DNA from 2 places in the Fictibacillus sp. B-59209 genome. Region 1 is predicted to be linked to the other one. Evidence: a T-box and tRNA genes for the amino acid it is inferred to sense, from the RefSeq annotation. Region 1 holds a T-box; the other holds one or more tRNA genes.

Region 1 (8,301 bases):
GGACGGATAATGTATGATGATCTACACAGTAGTCGCTTGCACTATCCAGAATAAAAGTGATATTCATTCAATTACCTCGTTTCAAATAATCCTTATAACCCTCCTTAAACATATCATAAAACGACCTCCTGATATACAGGAGATCGCGTCATTTGTTACTGTTTATTCTCATTGTTCAATTCATTGTCATAAAGATGGCAAGCTACCCAGTGGCCTTCTCTTGCTTCCTGCCATTTAGGAACTGTACTTGCGCAAACATCCATTGCATGCGGACAGCGCGTACGGAAACGGCATCCGCTTGGCGGGCTGATTGGGCTCGGAATATCACCTTCAAGAATGATTCGCTCGCGGCTTCGTTCTACTTCAGGATCCGGAACAGGAATGGCTGAAAGAAGCGCTTGAGTATACGGATGCAGAGGCTCTTCATAAAGCTCATCACTGTCCGCAAGCTCAACTATGTTTCCAAGATACATAACACCCACGCGGTCGGAAATATGTTTAACCATGGAAAGATCATGGGCGATGAATAAATACGTTAGTCCGCGTTCTTTTTGGAGTTTCATAAGCAGGTTTACAACCTGCGCCTGAATGGATACGTCCAACGCTGAGATCGGTTCGTCAGCGATGATAAAATCAGGATCCACTGCAAGGGCACGGGCAATACCGATACGCTGACGCTGTCCGCCTGAGAATTCATGCGGGTAACGGCTGGCATGTGCACGGTTCAGCCCTACCGTTTCAAGAAGCTCGTAAACACGCTCCATACGTTCCTTATCGTTCTTTGCCAGACCGTGGATATCTATTCCCTCGGCAATAATATCTTTGATCGTCATCCTTGGATTTAAGGATGCATAGGGATCCTGGAAGATCATTTGCATCTTGCGGTTAAAGGATTTTAATTCTTTACCGGACTTTTTGCCATGAACATCAACACCTTCATAAGCGACATTGCCGTCTGTAGCATCGTATAGACGAATAATCGTTCTTCCAGTCGTAGATTTTCCGCAGCCGGATTCTCCAACAAGTCCGAGTGTTTCACCTTTATATATATCAAAGCTGACATCGTCAACTGCTTTTAACACAGCATTCTTGCCAACTCTAAAATGCTTTTTCAGGTTCTTGACTTCTAATAACTTCTCTCTTTCTACAACTGCCATTAACGGGCACCTCCTACTAATGCAGCTTCAGGCGGTTCTACCTTAGGCGCACGCTCATCCAGCAGCCAGCAAGCCGATTTATGAGTTGAAGTAACGTCTGAGGCATCCGGCATATGGTCCACACAAACCTGCATCGCATAAGGGCAGCGTGCAGCAAACGGGCAGCCTTTCGGCGGATTAAGCAAGTTTGGCGGCGTACCAGGAATCGCCAGCAATTCTTTGTCGTTCGTGTTTAACTTTGGCATGGAGGATAGTAATCCCCAAGTGTAAGGATGTTTAGGATTGTAGAACACTTCATCCGTTGTACCTGTTTCAACAATCGTTCCACCGTACATTACCGCGACCCTTTGTGAAAGATTGGCTACTACACCAAGATCATGGGTAATCAGAATAATAGCTGTTCCGGTCTTTTGCTGCAGATCTCTCATTAAATCAAGGATCTGTGCCTGAATCGTAACATCAAGTGCCGTTGTTGGCTCATCGGCGATTAATACTTTTGGGTTACACGCAAGCGCGATGGCGATGACCACACGCTGTCTCATCCCACCAGAGAATTGGTGAGGATATTCTGTAATGCGGAGTTCCGGATTTGGAATTCCTACAAGCTTTAAGAGATTGATTGCTCTTTCTTTCGCTTCGCTCTTAGACAAGTTCTGATGCTTGCGAAGACCTTCCATGATTTGCTTCCCGACTGTCATCGTCGGGTTTAGGGAAGTCATCGGATCCTGGAAAATCATAGAAATCTCAGAGCCACGGATTTTCTCCATCTCGCGGTTGGAGAGCTTCACTAGATCTTTTCCTTCAAAAAAGATTTGGCCTTCCTTAATCTCACTCGTTTTTTCAGGCAATAATCGCATGATTGCTTTCGAAGTAACAGATTTACCTGATCCGGATTCTCCTACTATCGCAAGGGACTCACCCTTTTCAAGATGCAGACTTACCCCGCGAACCGCTTTTACTTCTCCTGCAAATGTATGAAAGGAGACATTAAGATTGTTAAGTTCTAATATATTCTTCATATTTTCTCCCCCTATTTACGCATCTTAGGATCCAGAGCATCACGTAATCCGTCACCCAATAGGTTAAAGCTGATCATGATCAACGAGATAATGACAGCCGGGTACATTACTAGGTGAGGATAGATCTGTAATGATTTAAATCCTTCGTTTACTAATGACCCTAGAGAAGCTGTTGGAGGAGCAAGTCCAAGTCCGATAAAGCTTAGGAATGCTTCAAAGAAAATAGCGTTAGGAATAGTAAACATGGATGTAATGATGATCGCACCCAAAATATTCGGGAACATGTGCTTTGTCAAAATACGGGAACTTGTTGCCCCCAATGATTTTGATGCCATTACAAATTCCTGGTTTTTCAATTTTAAGATCTGTCCACGTACAATACGGGCCATTGTTGTCCAGCCTGTAATAACCAATGCCATTGTGATGGATAAAATACCTGGATCAAGAATTAGAATGAAAAGGATAATGACGATTAAGTTGGGGATACCGACTACGATCTCAATAATCCTCTGCATAATATTATCCGTTCGTCCGCCAAAGAAACCTGAAATGGCTCCATAAGCTACACCAATAATCATGTCAATGGCTGCAGCTAAGAATGCGATGTAAAGAGAAATCTGTGTCCCTTTCCATATTCTTACGAACTGATCCCGGCCCAGAGCGTCCGTTCCAAACCAGTAGTAATTTTTTGTCTGGTTTTTCATTTTATACTGATCGACGCCTCGGATGTCCACACCATCAACACCAAGGAAGCTTACCTTTTCAAGTAAAGGAATACGCGGCGGCAAATTGGTTCTGCTTGTGTCTTGATCATCAAAGCCGTTATGACTCATAACTGGACCTAAAAAGGCAAAAAGGAGAATAGCTACGATGATGATAAGCCCAGCAACAGCTCCCTTGTTTTCAAACAAACGTCTTCTGGCATCCTGCCAAAAGGAAGTGCTCTCTTTCGTTATTTTTTCAGAAGCTTCCGCAGAGATCACCGCAGGCTGGAACAAATCATTGTTAAGTTGTTTTTCACGCATGCTCATTATTCCTTGCCTCCTGCAACCCTGATTCTCGGGTCAATAATTCCGTACAAAATGTCAACAATTAAAATGACTACAATGAAACATACACTATAAAAAATGGTAGTTGCCATAATTACCGGATAATCATTAAGTGTGATCGAACCTACGAATTGGTATCCCAGGCCAGGCACTGCAAAAATTCGTTCGATGATCAGCGTACCTGTGATCAGGTTGATGGCAAGAGGCCCTAAAATAGTTACTACCGGAATCATTGCATTTCTAATCGTGTGTTTCCAAATAACAACAATATTTTTTAAACCTTTGGATTTAGCAGTTGTAATATAATCTTGTCCCAACACTTCTAGCATTTCCGTTCTCATGAACCTCGCAACTGTTGCTATTACAAAAACCGATAACGAAAGTGCTGGCAGAACATGATATTTCGGACCATCCCAAAGGGCTACGGGCAGCCAATCTAGCTTAACTCCCACGTAATATTGAAGAACACCGGCAAATACAAATGAAGGAATGGATATCCCTAATACAGCAAATAGTGAAGAAACGTAATCAATCGCCGAATTTTGCTTTAATGCAGCGGCAATTCCTAAGATCAATCCGATAATCGTTCCAAAAATAGTTGCTTCAACACCCAGAACAGCAGAAGGCCCAATTCTCTCTGTAATCATAGTGGATACAGGCCGGTTGTCATACTGGAAGGAAACACCCGCGTCCCCTTTTACGAGATTGCTCATATAGTTAAAGTACTGTACAGGAATCGGATCATTCAGCCCGTATTTTTCATTCAAGATAACTTTTTGCTCTGCTGTCAATTTTTCCTCGTTGTTAAACGGAGAACCTGGCAGCAGCTTCATTAAGAAAAACGTAAATGAAGAAATAATAAATAGTGTGATCAACATGTAAACCATGCGTTTGAGTACAAAACGAACCACTATTGCACCTCCTAATAATAAACCCCAGCTATATACCTATATATCTATAATAGTTGAGATTACAATATCCTACAATAGTTTTATTTGAAAGTTCGACAAATTTCAACTAGTGAGAATTTTGCAGTTAAAAGGAGAGTATATGGCTTACTGACATATACTCTCCGCGTATAGCTATTTAACCATTTAATATTATTTTTTACTTAACATCCCAGTTTTTATAGCTGAAATCTCCGCCAAATGAGTGGTTTACTACGTTTTTAAGGTTTGGCTTAGTGATGTAAGCAAGACCACGTTGGTACATTGGGCTGATTGCAGCATCATCCTGAATCAAGATTTTCTCAGCGTCTTGCATCATAGCCCAACGCTTTTTAAGGTCTGTTTCAGATGAAGCTTTTTTGATTAGTTCGTCATAATTTTTGTTTGAGTAAGCCATTTCGTTATGAGGACTATTAGTTACGAACATATCTACGAATGTCATTGGATCTGGATAGTCAGGTCCCCAACCAGCATAAGAGATATCGTAATCAAGTTTCTCTTCAAGCTTAAGTTTTTGTTTGAATGGTTGTGGCTTAATTTTTAGAGATAGACCAGGAAGGTTTTTCTCAAGTTGGTTTTTGATGAACTGCGCATCTTTTTGTGCTGTATCGCTGTCATAGTTAAGTAGAGTAAGATCTACTTTCTTTGTTCCAAGCTCTTTCAAGCCTTTTTCCCAAAGTTCTTTTGCCTTTTTAGCATCGCCTTTATTAAGGTCGCCATACTTCTCACGGAAGTCAGATCCATCTGGACCGTTAACGAACTTAGAAGGAACTAGGAAGTAAGCAGGAACAGATCCATTGTTTAAAAGAACGTCAGTAAGCTGTTTTTTGTCCCAGCCCATATCTATTGCGTGACGGATGTTTTCATTAGCCAACGCTTTGTTCTTTTGGTTCATACGCAAGAAGAATAATGTTGATTCAGGAACAGTACTGAAAATATCTTTCTTGTCTTTGTATTGATCCACGTACTCAGCAGAAATGGTAGTACGGTCTGCTTTTCCAGTTTCAAACAGGTTGATGCGAGTTGCTTCTTCTTTAACTACGTTTACGTTGATTGTGTCAACTTTTACGTTGTTCTTGTCCCAATATTTAGGGTTCTTTTTCAACTGCCAGCCTTTTTCATGCTCCCATTTAGAAAGAGTGTAAGGGCCGTTATAAAGCGCTTTGTCTGCTTCAAGAGCAAACTCTTTGCCTTGTTTTTTAACGAAAGCTTCATTTTGCGGATAGAAAGTAGGGAATGAAAGAACCGCTTTAGTGTAAGGTTTTGATGCAGGGTCAGCTGCAAATTTAACTTCTAGCGTGTGATCGTCAATTGCTTTAACGCCAAGCTGATCTGTTTTGTTGTACATTTTGTCTTCAGGGTTAAGTATTTTATCTGCATTCAGGATACCTGCTACTTGATAAATGAAAGAGTATTGAGTAGCTGTTTCTTTCGCTACAGCTTTTCTCCAAGCAAATACATAATCATTTGCTGTTACTTTTTCACCGTTGCTCCAAACAGCGTCATCACGAAGTTTGAATACCCATGTTTTACCGCCGTCTTTTTCTTGCGGCTCTTCAGCAGCACCAGAAAGGACTGGCTGATCTTTGTCATCTAAAGTGTAAAGACCTTCGTAAACGTTGTTTGCAACGTTTAGAGATACAGAGTCATCCGCCATGATGTTATCAAGGTACGGAATTTCTGATGAGTCTAACAGGTTAAGCACCTTTTCTTTAGATGAGCTTCCATTACCTTCAGATGCATTGCCATTTGCTTTGTCATCTTTACCGTTCTTTCCGCTACACGCAGAAAGGAAGACGCTCAATACGAGCACGATCGTTAGAAGTAACGACCATTTTGACTTCTTCATGAATTGACCTCCCCTTTTTCTGTTTACCTAATTAGTGGACCAAAGCTTCGTGAATTATCAGACATTTTGCCCACAACCGTATTATACAAGTTTTCTAACTATTATGCATATACTTTTTTTTACGACTTTTACAAAAAGCCCATAATATTTACGTTTTATTAACAAAAAATAGGAATAAAGACCTATTATTGTCCGTCGTTTTCTTTCTGTTTTTAAGACAGTAATTTCCAGAATATTTGGTGATATATCCTCCTTTATTACCCCAAATTTTTTTCGCTCTCCCGCTGTTTTGAATCAAAAAGCTCACTTCAAGAAGATCGACAGGGGGATTTACTAGGTAAAAAGTATTACTTCATTCGTGAATTTTCATGTTAAAATGTATAAAACAAACTTGAATTTTTCAGATTGGAGAAATTTGATGTCACGCTTGACTTCCTCATTGTTATTAACCGCGGGATCCATAATACTTTCGCTCATTATAGAGCTTGTCTCTGAAAAAAAGATCCACCTCATTCATTTAGTGAACAACCTTTTCATGGTTTCCCTCGCCCTCCTTTTAATTGGCTTAACCCTTTTTGTCATCAGGGGAGGATTATTCGATCTGTTTTCCAGGACACTGAAAAAAGTTATGAAGAGTTTCTCTAAGTCTGCAGAGTATGCAAGCAGCCATGAAACCGAATCGAACTTCTATCTTTCAGAAAGAGTATCAGGAGAATTTGTTTTTCCGCTCCTCTCTTCGGGTCTTTTTCTGTTTGTGGTCTCTAGCCTGGTTGCAATTCTGTCTTAAATTTACTATACTTATTTTAATTGAATGATCTTGGCGATGATAAAGAAAAGTACATGTTTTTGAAGCTCTCAGAGAGCCTGTGTGTGGTGTAAACAGGCAGTGAATAAGCATGGAATGGGCTTTTGAGCTCCTGTCTGAACTTACAGTAGGAACAGGCGTGTTTGTCCGCACGATAGAATGGTCACCGTATGACAGTACGGCTTTGAGAGATTCTTTATGAATAAGTAAGGGTGGCACCGCGGTCCATTCGTCCCTTTTAATGGGATGGATGGGCCTTTTTGTATTGATTTTGAAGTAAAAGGAGAAGGATATTTTATGGCAACTATATTTTCAGGCATACAGCCAAGCGGTACGATCACACTTGGCAACTATTTAGGAGCACTGCAGCACTTTGTAAACTATCAGGAAGATAACCACTGTTACTTCTGTGTGGTAAACCAGCATGCAATTACAGTTCCGCAAGACCCGGTCCAGCTGAAAAAGAACAGCCGCAGCCTTGCCGCCCTATACCTGGCTGTTGGAATTGACCCGGAGAAGTCTACACTATTCATTCAGTCGGAGGTTCCTGCTCATACGAAGATGGGATGGATATTACAGTGTATCGCTTATATTGGAGAACTTGAACGTATGACTCAATTTAAAGACAAATCCAAAGGAAAAGATGCTGTTTCTGCAGGGTTGCTGACATACCCGCCGCTGATGGCTGCTGATATCCTGCTGTATGGAACTGAACTAGTTCCTGTTGGGGATGATCAGAAACAGCACATTGAGCTTACAAGAGATCTTGCAGAACGTTTTAATAAAAAGTACCGTGAGATCTTTACGATTCCTGAGCCTCGAATTCCCAAAGTCGGTGCGAGAATCATGTCCCTCGTTGATCCGGTTAAAAAAATGAGCAAATCAGACCCGAACGTGAATGCCTTCATCTCTATTTTAGATAATGAAGCGGTCATCACAAAAAAGATCAAGCGTGCGACAACTGATTCAGAAGGTATCGTTAGGTTTGATAAAGAGAATAAGCCAGGAATCTCAAATCTCTTGACAATCTACTCTCTTTGTTCCGGAGAGTCCATTTCCGAGTTGGAGACCAAATATGAAGGAAAAGGTTACGGAGATTTTAAAGAAGGCACAGCTAAAGCGATCATTGAACGTTTACAACCGATTCAAGACCGGTATTTCAGCCTCATCGAATCTGATGAACTTGATCAAATCCTTGACCAAGGGGCAGAAAAAGCCAACCGGGCAGCAAACAAAATGCTGAATAAAGCAGAGCGTGCAATGGGCTTGGCCAGAAAACGAGTGTAAAACCCGGAACACGTGAAGAAACCTCCACTTTAAGTGGGGGTTTCTATGTGTTTATTGAAGTTTGAATCTCGCGGAAAAACAGTTGTTAATTTAGGGATTTAATCCGAATCTTGATTTAATTGAGCGTTACTCGAAATGAGTATTCACATAACTCCACCCCTGGCTTCAATCCTGAAGATCATAATAAG
Region 2 (8,301 bases), on a different contig from region 1:
GAGTAGGACGTTGCCAGGCTTATATTATTCCACAGTAGCTCAGTGGTAGAGCTATCGGCTGTTAACCGATCGGTCGTAGGTTCGAGTCCTACCTGTGGAGCCATATTTTGGAGAGCTGTCCGAGTGGCCGAAGGAGCACGATTGGAAATCGTGTATACGGTTACCGCCGTATCAAGGGTTCAAATCCCTTGCTCTCCGCCATAACTTTTCAACGAATGGCCCGTTGGTCAAGCGGTTAAGACACCGCCCTTTCACGGCGGTAACACGGGTTCGAATCCCGTACGGGTCACCATTTTTTATACATATAACTTTTTCGGAGGATTAGCTCAGCTGGGAGAGCACCTGCCTTACAAGCAGGGGGTCGGCGGTTCGAACCCGTCATCCTCCACCATTAATACTTAACTTTTTCTACATTCAAGAATTTGCTTGTAGAGGAAGAGACAGTCATTAACTCGGACATATCGTCCGTAAGCTTAATATTATCGCGGGGTGGAGCAGTCTGGTAGCTCGTTGGGCTCATAACCCAAAGGTCGCAGGTTCAAATCCTGTCCCCGCAACCAAAATGGACTCGTGGTGTAGTGGTTAACATGCCTGCCTGTCACGCAGGAGATCGCCGGTTCGACCCCGGTCGGGTCCGCCATTTTGGCTCGATAGCTCAGTCGGTAGAGCAGAGGACTGAAAATCCTCGTGTCGGCGGTTCGATTCCGTCTCGAGCCACCATTTTTTTTGCCGGTTTAGCTCAATTGGTAGAGCAACTGACTTGTAATCAGTAGGTTGGGGGTTCAAGTCCTCTAGCCGGCACCACTTTTCTTTTCAAGAACTGTAAGAAATTTCTTCTTGAAGAATAGATGAATTTGTATTAAAATAGGATTTGTCTCTCATGGAGGGGTAGCGAAGTGGCTAAACGCGGCGGACTGTAAATCCGCTCCTTTGGGTTCGGCGGTTCGAATCCGTCCCCCTCCACCATCTAAATTTTAGTTGCACATTAACAATTTAGGGGCATAGTTTAAAGGTAGAACGAAGGTCTCCAAAACCTTTGGTGTGGGTTCAATTCCTACTGCCCCTGCCATGTGGCGATTGTGGCGAAGTGGTTAACGCACCGGATTGTGATTCCGGCATTCGTGGGTTCAATTCCCATCAGTCGCCCCATATGATGGGCTATAGCCAAGTGGTAAGGCAACGGACTTTGACTCCGTCACTCGTAGGTTCGAATCCTGCTAGCCCAGCCATCAATGCGGAAGTAGTTCAGTGGTAGAATACAACCTTGCCAAGGTTGGGGTCGCGGGTTCGAATCCCGTCTTCCGCTCCATATTATCTTGTTTGTTTCTGGCGGCATAGCCAAGTGGTAAGGCCAGGGTCTGCAAAACCCTTATCCACCGGTTCGAATCCGGTTGCCGCCTCCACTACATAATTCCCCAGCGCCGGGGTGGTGGAATTGGCAGACACACAGGACTTAAAATCCTGCGGTAGGTGACTATCGTGCCGGTTCGAGTCCGGCCCTCGGCACCATAATATTTTATAACTTAACTGCCTAATGATTAATTGCATGCCGGTGTGGCGGAATTGGCAGACGCGCACGACTCAAAATCGTGTTCCCTTGGGAGTGTCGGTTCGACCCCGACCACCGGTACCATTACATAACATAATAACGTTAAATATAGACGTTCCTTGCACAGTGCAAGGAACGTTTTTTTTTCTTTATACTTTTCAGTACGCAGAGATATACGTTTTTTCTCCATTACATTATCGCATACTAATATACGTGCATTTGGCGCCTAATACTATTCCACTCTCAAATTGTTCACGAAAGAATGAACACTTTGCCAATTATGTGCTCTACCCTAAACAAATGTAAAAAAAAGGCGAAATTTGTAGATAGAAGGCTGTCGGTAATCATATTCAGTATTCCTCTATGGGATTCACAGTAACGACAAAGGAATATTATCTTTAAACAGACAGTTTTGGAAGGGAGTTTCATGAATGAGTGATTTGCAACGAAAGATGGGAACTTTTGCCCTGACCATGGTCGGGCTCGGATCGATCATTGGATCCGGCTGGTTATTTGGGGCATGGAGAGCTGCACAAATCGCCGGTCCAGCCGCTGTTTTTTCCTGGATCATCGGCATGATCGTTATTTTATTTATAGCGCTTTCTTATATTGAATTAGGCGCCATGTTTCCTGAAGCCGGAGGTATGGTGAAATACACACAGTATTCTCATGGATCGTTTGTAGGATTTCTTGCAGCCTGGTCCAATTGGATTGCCATTGTTTCTGTTATTCCTGTTGAAGCAATCGCCTCTGTGCAATATATGAGTTCATGGCCGTGGAAATGGGCAAGGTGGACGCACACGTTAGTGACGGAAGGCACCCTTACCGGGAAAGGATTGGTTATCGCTTCAGTATTGATGCTGATTTACTTTTTTTTGAACTATTGGGCAGTCAGCCTGTTTGCCAAAGCAAATAACCTGATAACAATTTTTAAAATTGTTATTCCTGGACTCACGGTTGGAGCGCTTCTTTTCGTAGGATTTCATGGGGAGAACTTTACATCCGGGCACAGTGTTGCTCCTTATGGATGGGCAAGTGTACTAACTGCCGTAGCTACTTCAGGGATTGTATTCGCGTTCAACGGTTTCCAAAGCCCCATTAATATGGCGGGTGAGGCAAGGAATCCCGGCCGCACTATTCCATTTTCAGTTGTAGGGTCTGTTCTGATCGCAACCGTTATCTACATTTTATTGCAAGTGGCCTTTATCGGGGCTGTCAGTCCTGCCACGATTGCTAAAGGCTGGCATCATTTAAATTTCAATTCGCCATTTGCCGATTTGGCCATTGCACTGGGCATTAACTGGCTTGTCATTTTACTTTATTGTGATGCATTCATTTCTCCTTCCGGCACAGGAACTACGTATACCGCCACCACAGCGAGAATGATCTACGGAATGGAAAAGAACGGTTATTTACCAGAAGTGTTTGGAAAGGTTCATCCTTTTTACCGTGTGCCTCGTCCTGCTATGTATTTAAACCTTGCTGTATGTTTTCTGTTTCTGTTTGTCTTTAGAGGCTGGGGGGTACTAGCAGAAGTAATTTCAGTAGCAACCCTTATCTCTTATATCACCGGCCCAGTTACCGTCATGACATTAAGACGGACAGGCAGGAATCTATATCGTCCATTACGTGTTAAAGCACTAAGCATCATCGCACCATGCGGGTTCGTCTTTGCCTCTTTAACGCTGTATTGGGCAAGATGGCCGCTGACTGGACAGGTGCTATTCTTTATTTTGATTGGCCTTCCAATTTACTTTTATTATCAGGCGAGAAAGAAATGGAAAGGTTTCAAAACGAATTTCCTGGCAGGACTCTGGATGGTTGTTTACTTAATCTGCATGATGTTTATCTCCTACCTGGGAAGTGAAAAATTTGGAGGAGCCAACATCATTCCATTTGGCTGGGATATGGTTCTCATTGCATGCTTAGCCCTTGTGTTTTATTATTGGGCTGTAAAAAGCGGGATTCAAACCGAGTATTTAGACGAAGCAGCTAAACTGAATGAGCAAGTTAGAGTTAAAGAAATGACGAAACGCGGGAACGAATCTGGGGAAGAAGCAGGTTAACTATTACGGTAAAAAGAAGTGCATAAATGGTGCACTTCTTTTTTTATGCTTTTTAATACATCGAGTTATCCGATTGCCAGGAAAATTAAAAATATTTTTAATTTTCAATATAAAAAGAAAGGATTTTTTTGTCATTTATTAGAATACATAGGCTTATAGGTGAATGGTCATTCATCTTCACCTGTATTTTATTCTAAAGCATGGGGGAGTAGCGGATGAAGGTCTTTAGTTTGTTCAAGGCAGAAATGGCGGGAATGGCAGCGAAAAAAGGGCTGCTGTTATCAGTCATTATTGCCTTGCTCGTACCTGTTGTGTACGGCGGGATACTCTTGTCTCCTAGGTGGGGGCCATATGACAACCTGTCAAACCTGCCGGTAGCGGTCGTTAACAACGATCAGGGAGCCGAATCAGATGGGGAGACGATTAATGCAGGAAAGGATTTAGTCGCTGATCTGGAAAAAGGAAAAGACCTCGGCTGGAAATTTGTTGATTCCGATGAGGCGAAAAGCGGGTTGAAGAGTTTGAAGTATTACATGGTCATTGAAATCCCCAAAGATTTCTCTAAGAAGGTAACGACCGTTCTCTCAACCGATCCTCAAAAACCGGAATTGAAGTATGTGCAGAATGAAGGTTTAAACTTTATGGCTGCACAGGTTACAAAGAGCGCGACAGCACAGATCCGGGAAAAGCTGGCAGACCGGATTACGGAGAAATACGTGAACAATATGTTTGTCAGCCTGAAAGATGTGTCTGACGGGTTTCAGACGGCTGCAGATGGTTCTTCAAAGCTAAATGGAGGCACATCTGATTTACAGAAAGGAACCGGCACACTTTTGGAATCGCTTACAAATAACTCAGGCGATATATCCAGACTTGCTGCAGGAGCGAAAGAACTTGAAAAAGGAACAGGGCAGATGTTTCAATCCCTGTCTGGAAAGCAGAATGATATTACCAAATTAGCCAATGGCTCGGCGCAGGTCAACAATGGCCTTGGACAAATGCTTCAATCCTTGACAAGCAAGCAGGGTGATATTAAAAAGCTAGCGGACGGAACGAGTGATTTGGAAAAAGGCACAGGACAAATGCTGCAGTCATTGACTGCTAAGCAGGGAGATATCAAACGTCTTGCTGACGGCTCACAGACTCTTAAAAATGGAACAGATGAACTTTTAACTTCATTAAAAGGCGGCTCAAAAAACATAGCTGCTTTAGCGGCAGGATCACAAGCCGCGAATGAGGGGACAGGATTGCTGCTAGACAATCTCAAGGAAAAACAGCAAGGTGTTGCGGATTTGGCAGCTGGTGCAGATTTGCTAAATCAAAAGATACCTGACCTTAAAAAAGGAACATCTGACCTGTTAAAAGGTTTAGAACAGACACAAGGTGCTCTTAAAGAAAAGGTATTGCCTATAAGTCAGCAGGTTGCAGCTGGCATTGGTGATGTTACCGCTCAATCACAAGCATTAGGAGGGGGCTTGCAGCAATTATCCTCTGATCTACAGGCATTTTTAAAAGAACACCCTGAATTGCAAAATGATCCTAAATTGCAAAAAATCGTAGGAACAGGTAAAGCTTTATCTGATGCCGCCAATAAACCGGAAAATAAGATAAAGTTAGAAAAACTACAACAGGGTGCAAATGGCATTGCTGCAACACTAACTGAACATGATGTACCAAGTAATTTATCAGTTGCAGATGGGATAAAGCAACTGGTTCAAGGCCAAAGAACTATTGATAATGGTGTAGGACTGCTCAACGAGAAGGTGCCAGCATTAAAAAATGGAACTCAGCAAATTAAAGATGGCTGGAATACCATGGTAACTAAAGTCGGTGACCTTCATGCAGGCACATCACAGATTGCAGCCGGCAACGCAACCGTCAATAAGGGCTGGGGGACGATGACGGATGGTGTTACGAAGCTAGATGCAGGCGCAGGCCAAATATCAGACGGAAATGCTTCAGTGAATAAAGGATGGAAGGACCTAAAAGGTGCCACAACCCAAATCCATGATGGACAAGTCCAGGTGAGAGATGGGAATGCCGATGTCAATAAAGGATGGCATAAGCTGACTGACGGTACAAGTAAACTATATGCCGGGTCTGGACAGGTCAGCGATGGAAACGCGGATGTTGATAAAGGGTGGAAAGACCTCACATCAGGTGCAAATAAAATCCATTCAGGAACGATGCAGGTTAGTGATGGAAATGCAACAGTGGAAAAAGGATGGGGAGATTTAACTTCAGGTGTCACCCGGTTAAATGATGGTGCCCAAAAACTGAATGATGGTTCAGCTGAACTGGCTTCGGGATTGAAAGATGGAGCAGCTAAAACAAGCAGCCTGAAAACCCCTGATCAGAAGAATTTCAACATGTTTGCTTCACCAGTGAAATTAAAGAGCGATAAGGTGTTCAAATATCCGCATTATCGTGATTCAACAGCTCCTTATGTATTAACTCTTGCATTGTTTGCCGGAATTTTGATCATGTCCATGTTCATGAATTTCAAAAGACCGGAAGACGTATCAGCAGCTGCCTGGTTCGGTGCAAAGTTTATGAATTTATCCGTTCTGGCTATTGCTCAAGCTTTGCTGCTTTCCATTGTTGTTATGGTCTTGGCAGTAAACGTTGAGAACCCGGCAGGATTTGTTCTATTCGCTATTTTTGTTAGTATCGTATTTTCTGCAATTGTCAGCTTCTTTGCTGCACTCGGAGTGATTGGACGGTTTCTTGGACTGGCATTTGTTGTGCTCCAGCTTTCCATTACAGGAGCGAATCTTCCAATTGACATGCTCCCTGCCAATATGCGGACTTTAAGTGAGTTCCTGCCGTTTAGGTACAGCATTGCAGGATTTAAGTCTGTTCTATCTCTGGATGCTCCAGGAACCGCCTTATTTAATGCAAGTGTCCTGTTTATCTATCTTGCAGTATTTGCTCTTCTGGCGTTTGCAGTCATGCTTATAAGCAGCGGAAGTTATAAGTCACAAGATGACACAGCAGGACTGAGAGCATAAAAAAATAATATAACAGGTTGTCATATTATTTGAAGTTTGGGACTATATTGAATCAAGGCAGTTGTAGGTTTTAGCGCAGTACTTCGTTTTAAATGAAGTACTGCGCTTTTTTTATTGAACGATAAAAGATTCTGCAGAACCGCCATGAATCTGGATAAACATTTTTTCAATCGCAGCCAGTAGCTTGGCACTTTCTTCTGTTGACATGGAAGGGCGCAAGTAAACGATCTGGAGCGCACTTGTCACATCAGGGGAAGTCATTGTGCGCTTGGAGTCAACGATTGGACTGCCAAACGGGCCGTTGGCATCAGAGGATAGCAGTTTGCCCTCCATGTTCATTAAACGGCCGTTTAATCCCTCGTATTGATCCTCAGGACTGCCAAGCCTTACTTCAACCTCACCGCTTAACGCTGCTGCATTATAAATCCCGATAGGTACACCATATTGAAGAGAAAAGAAATTATTAACGTCTACCGCTGAATTGACCAAACCTATGTCCTTTCCGCTATAAACTCTTCGAAGCAGGGCTTCTGCAGAAGGTCTGTATCTGGAGGGATCCATGGAAAGCGCCTTGAAGGTTTTTCTCCATTCCTGAACCCCGGGGTTGTCAGATACACTGAGCTGCTCAGCATCCAATTTCAGCGATTCAAGAAATAATTGGAATCTGCCCTTTAGCATTTGCGGTGATTCTCCAATCACGATATCATGATATAGTATTGTTCCCAGTTTAAAGGAAGGGACAAGCTTTTTAATATCCTCTGCTAGTTTTATCATCAGATCACCTTGGCTTATCAATGTATTTTATAGATAGTTTACCATAGATGAAGAAATCCTTTTATGGAGAAAGGAGGTACAGTTATGACAGGCGCCCAGTTTAAAGAAGAGCTTATTGCATATAGTAAATCAATTGGTATCGACAAAATTGGATTTGCTTCTTCAGATGTTTTTACTGAATTGAAGGAAAGGCTTATCCAGCAGCAGGAGCTCGGTTATCAATCAGGGTTTGAAGAAGAAGACATTGAAAAGAGAACGAACCCTCAGCTTTTGATGGAAGGTGCACATACCATTATATCCATCGCTCTAGCTTATCCTTCAAAAATGAAAGATGCTCCCCGAAGTGTAAAAGGTGCACGCAGAGGGATTTTCTGCAGGGCATCCTGGGGAGTGGATTATCACCACATCTTGCGTGGGAAGCTCCGGCTGTTAGAGGCCTTTATTGCAGAAAAGGTTCCGGAGGCAGAGGTGATGTCAATGGTCGATACCGGGGAATTGTCCGATCGTGCTGCTGCAGAGCGTGCGGGAATTGGATGGAGTGCAAAGAATTGTTCCACCATCACACCGGAATTCGGCTCTTATGTGTATCTAGGCGAATTGCTGACTACCGTATACCTTCCTCCCGATACACCGATTACCGATCAATGCGGAGATTGCACGATTTGTATCGATGCATGCCCAACTGGAGCCCTTGTACAGGGAGGACAGCTGGACTCCAATAAATGTATTGCTTTCTTAACACAAACGAAGGATTTTCTTCCTGACCAATACCGTGAAAAAATAGGAAACCGTTTATATGGCTGTGATACCTGCCAGACGGTATGTCCGAAAAATAAGGGGAAGGATTTCCATCTTCATCAGGAGATGGAACCGGATCCTGAGATAGCGAAGCCTTTATTAA

The links. A T-box is a leader RNA that pairs with one kind of tRNA and senses whether it is charged. The one in region 1 lies ahead of trpS (tryptophan--tRNA ligase), so its partner is inferred to be a tRNA-Trp.
Region 2: it has a tRNA-Trp gene. The T-box ahead of trpS (tryptophan--tRNA ligase) is inferred to sense a tRNA for this amino acid. The anticodon was not compared.

Annotation. Positions count from the first base shown of each region.
Region 1 is NZ_JARMMC010000018.1:445,822-454,122, forward strand. Features, by position in the region: gene P4361_RS15125 (DegV family protein) at 1-67, opposite strand, end outside; gene P4361_RS15130 (ABC transporter ATP-binding protein) at 156-1,157, opposite strand; gene P4361_RS15135 (ABC transporter ATP-binding protein) at 1,157-2,176, opposite strand; gene opp3C (oligopeptide ABC transporter permease) at 2,188-3,201, opposite strand; gene opp3b (oligopeptide ABC transporter permease) at 3,207-4,136, opposite strand; gene P4361_RS15150 (peptide ABC transporter substrate-binding protein) at 4,333-6,021, opposite strand; gene P4361_RS15155 (DUF3899 domain-containing protein) at 6,440-6,808, shown strand; T-box leader at 6,836-7,066, shown strand; gene trpS (tryptophan--tRNA ligase) at 7,124-8,113, shown strand.
Region 2 is NZ_JARMMC010000010.1:1-8,301, forward strand. Features, by position in the region: tRNA gene P4361_RS07395 (tRNA-Asn) at 29-103, shown strand; tRNA gene P4361_RS07400 (tRNA-Ser) at 110-201, shown strand; tRNA gene P4361_RS07405 (tRNA-Glu) at 218-292, shown strand; tRNA gene P4361_RS07410 (tRNA-Val) at 316-391, shown strand; tRNA gene P4361_RS07415 (tRNA-Met) at 484-560, shown strand; tRNA gene P4361_RS07420 (tRNA-Asp) at 565-640, shown strand; tRNA gene P4361_RS07425 (tRNA-Phe) at 645-720, shown strand; tRNA gene P4361_RS07430 (tRNA-Thr) at 729-804, shown strand; tRNA gene P4361_RS07435 (tRNA-Tyr) at 883-966, shown strand; tRNA gene P4361_RS07440 (tRNA-Trp) at 996-1,069, shown strand; tRNA gene P4361_RS07445 (tRNA-His) at 1,074-1,149, shown strand; tRNA gene P4361_RS07450 (tRNA-Gln) at 1,155-1,229, shown strand; tRNA gene P4361_RS07455 (tRNA-Gly) at 1,235-1,309, shown strand; tRNA gene P4361_RS07460 (tRNA-Cys) at 1,329-1,403, shown strand; tRNA gene P4361_RS07465 (tRNA-Leu) at 1,421-1,509, shown strand; tRNA gene P4361_RS07470 (tRNA-Leu) at 1,549-1,633, shown strand; gene P4361_RS07475 (APC family permease) at 1,981-3,615, shown strand; gene P4361_RS07480 (YhgE/Pip domain-containing protein) at 3,831-6,626, shown strand; gene P4361_RS07485 (B3/B4 domain-containing protein) at 6,738-7,400, opposite strand; gene queG (tRNA epoxyqueuosine(34) reductase QueG) at 7,485-8,301, shown strand, end outside.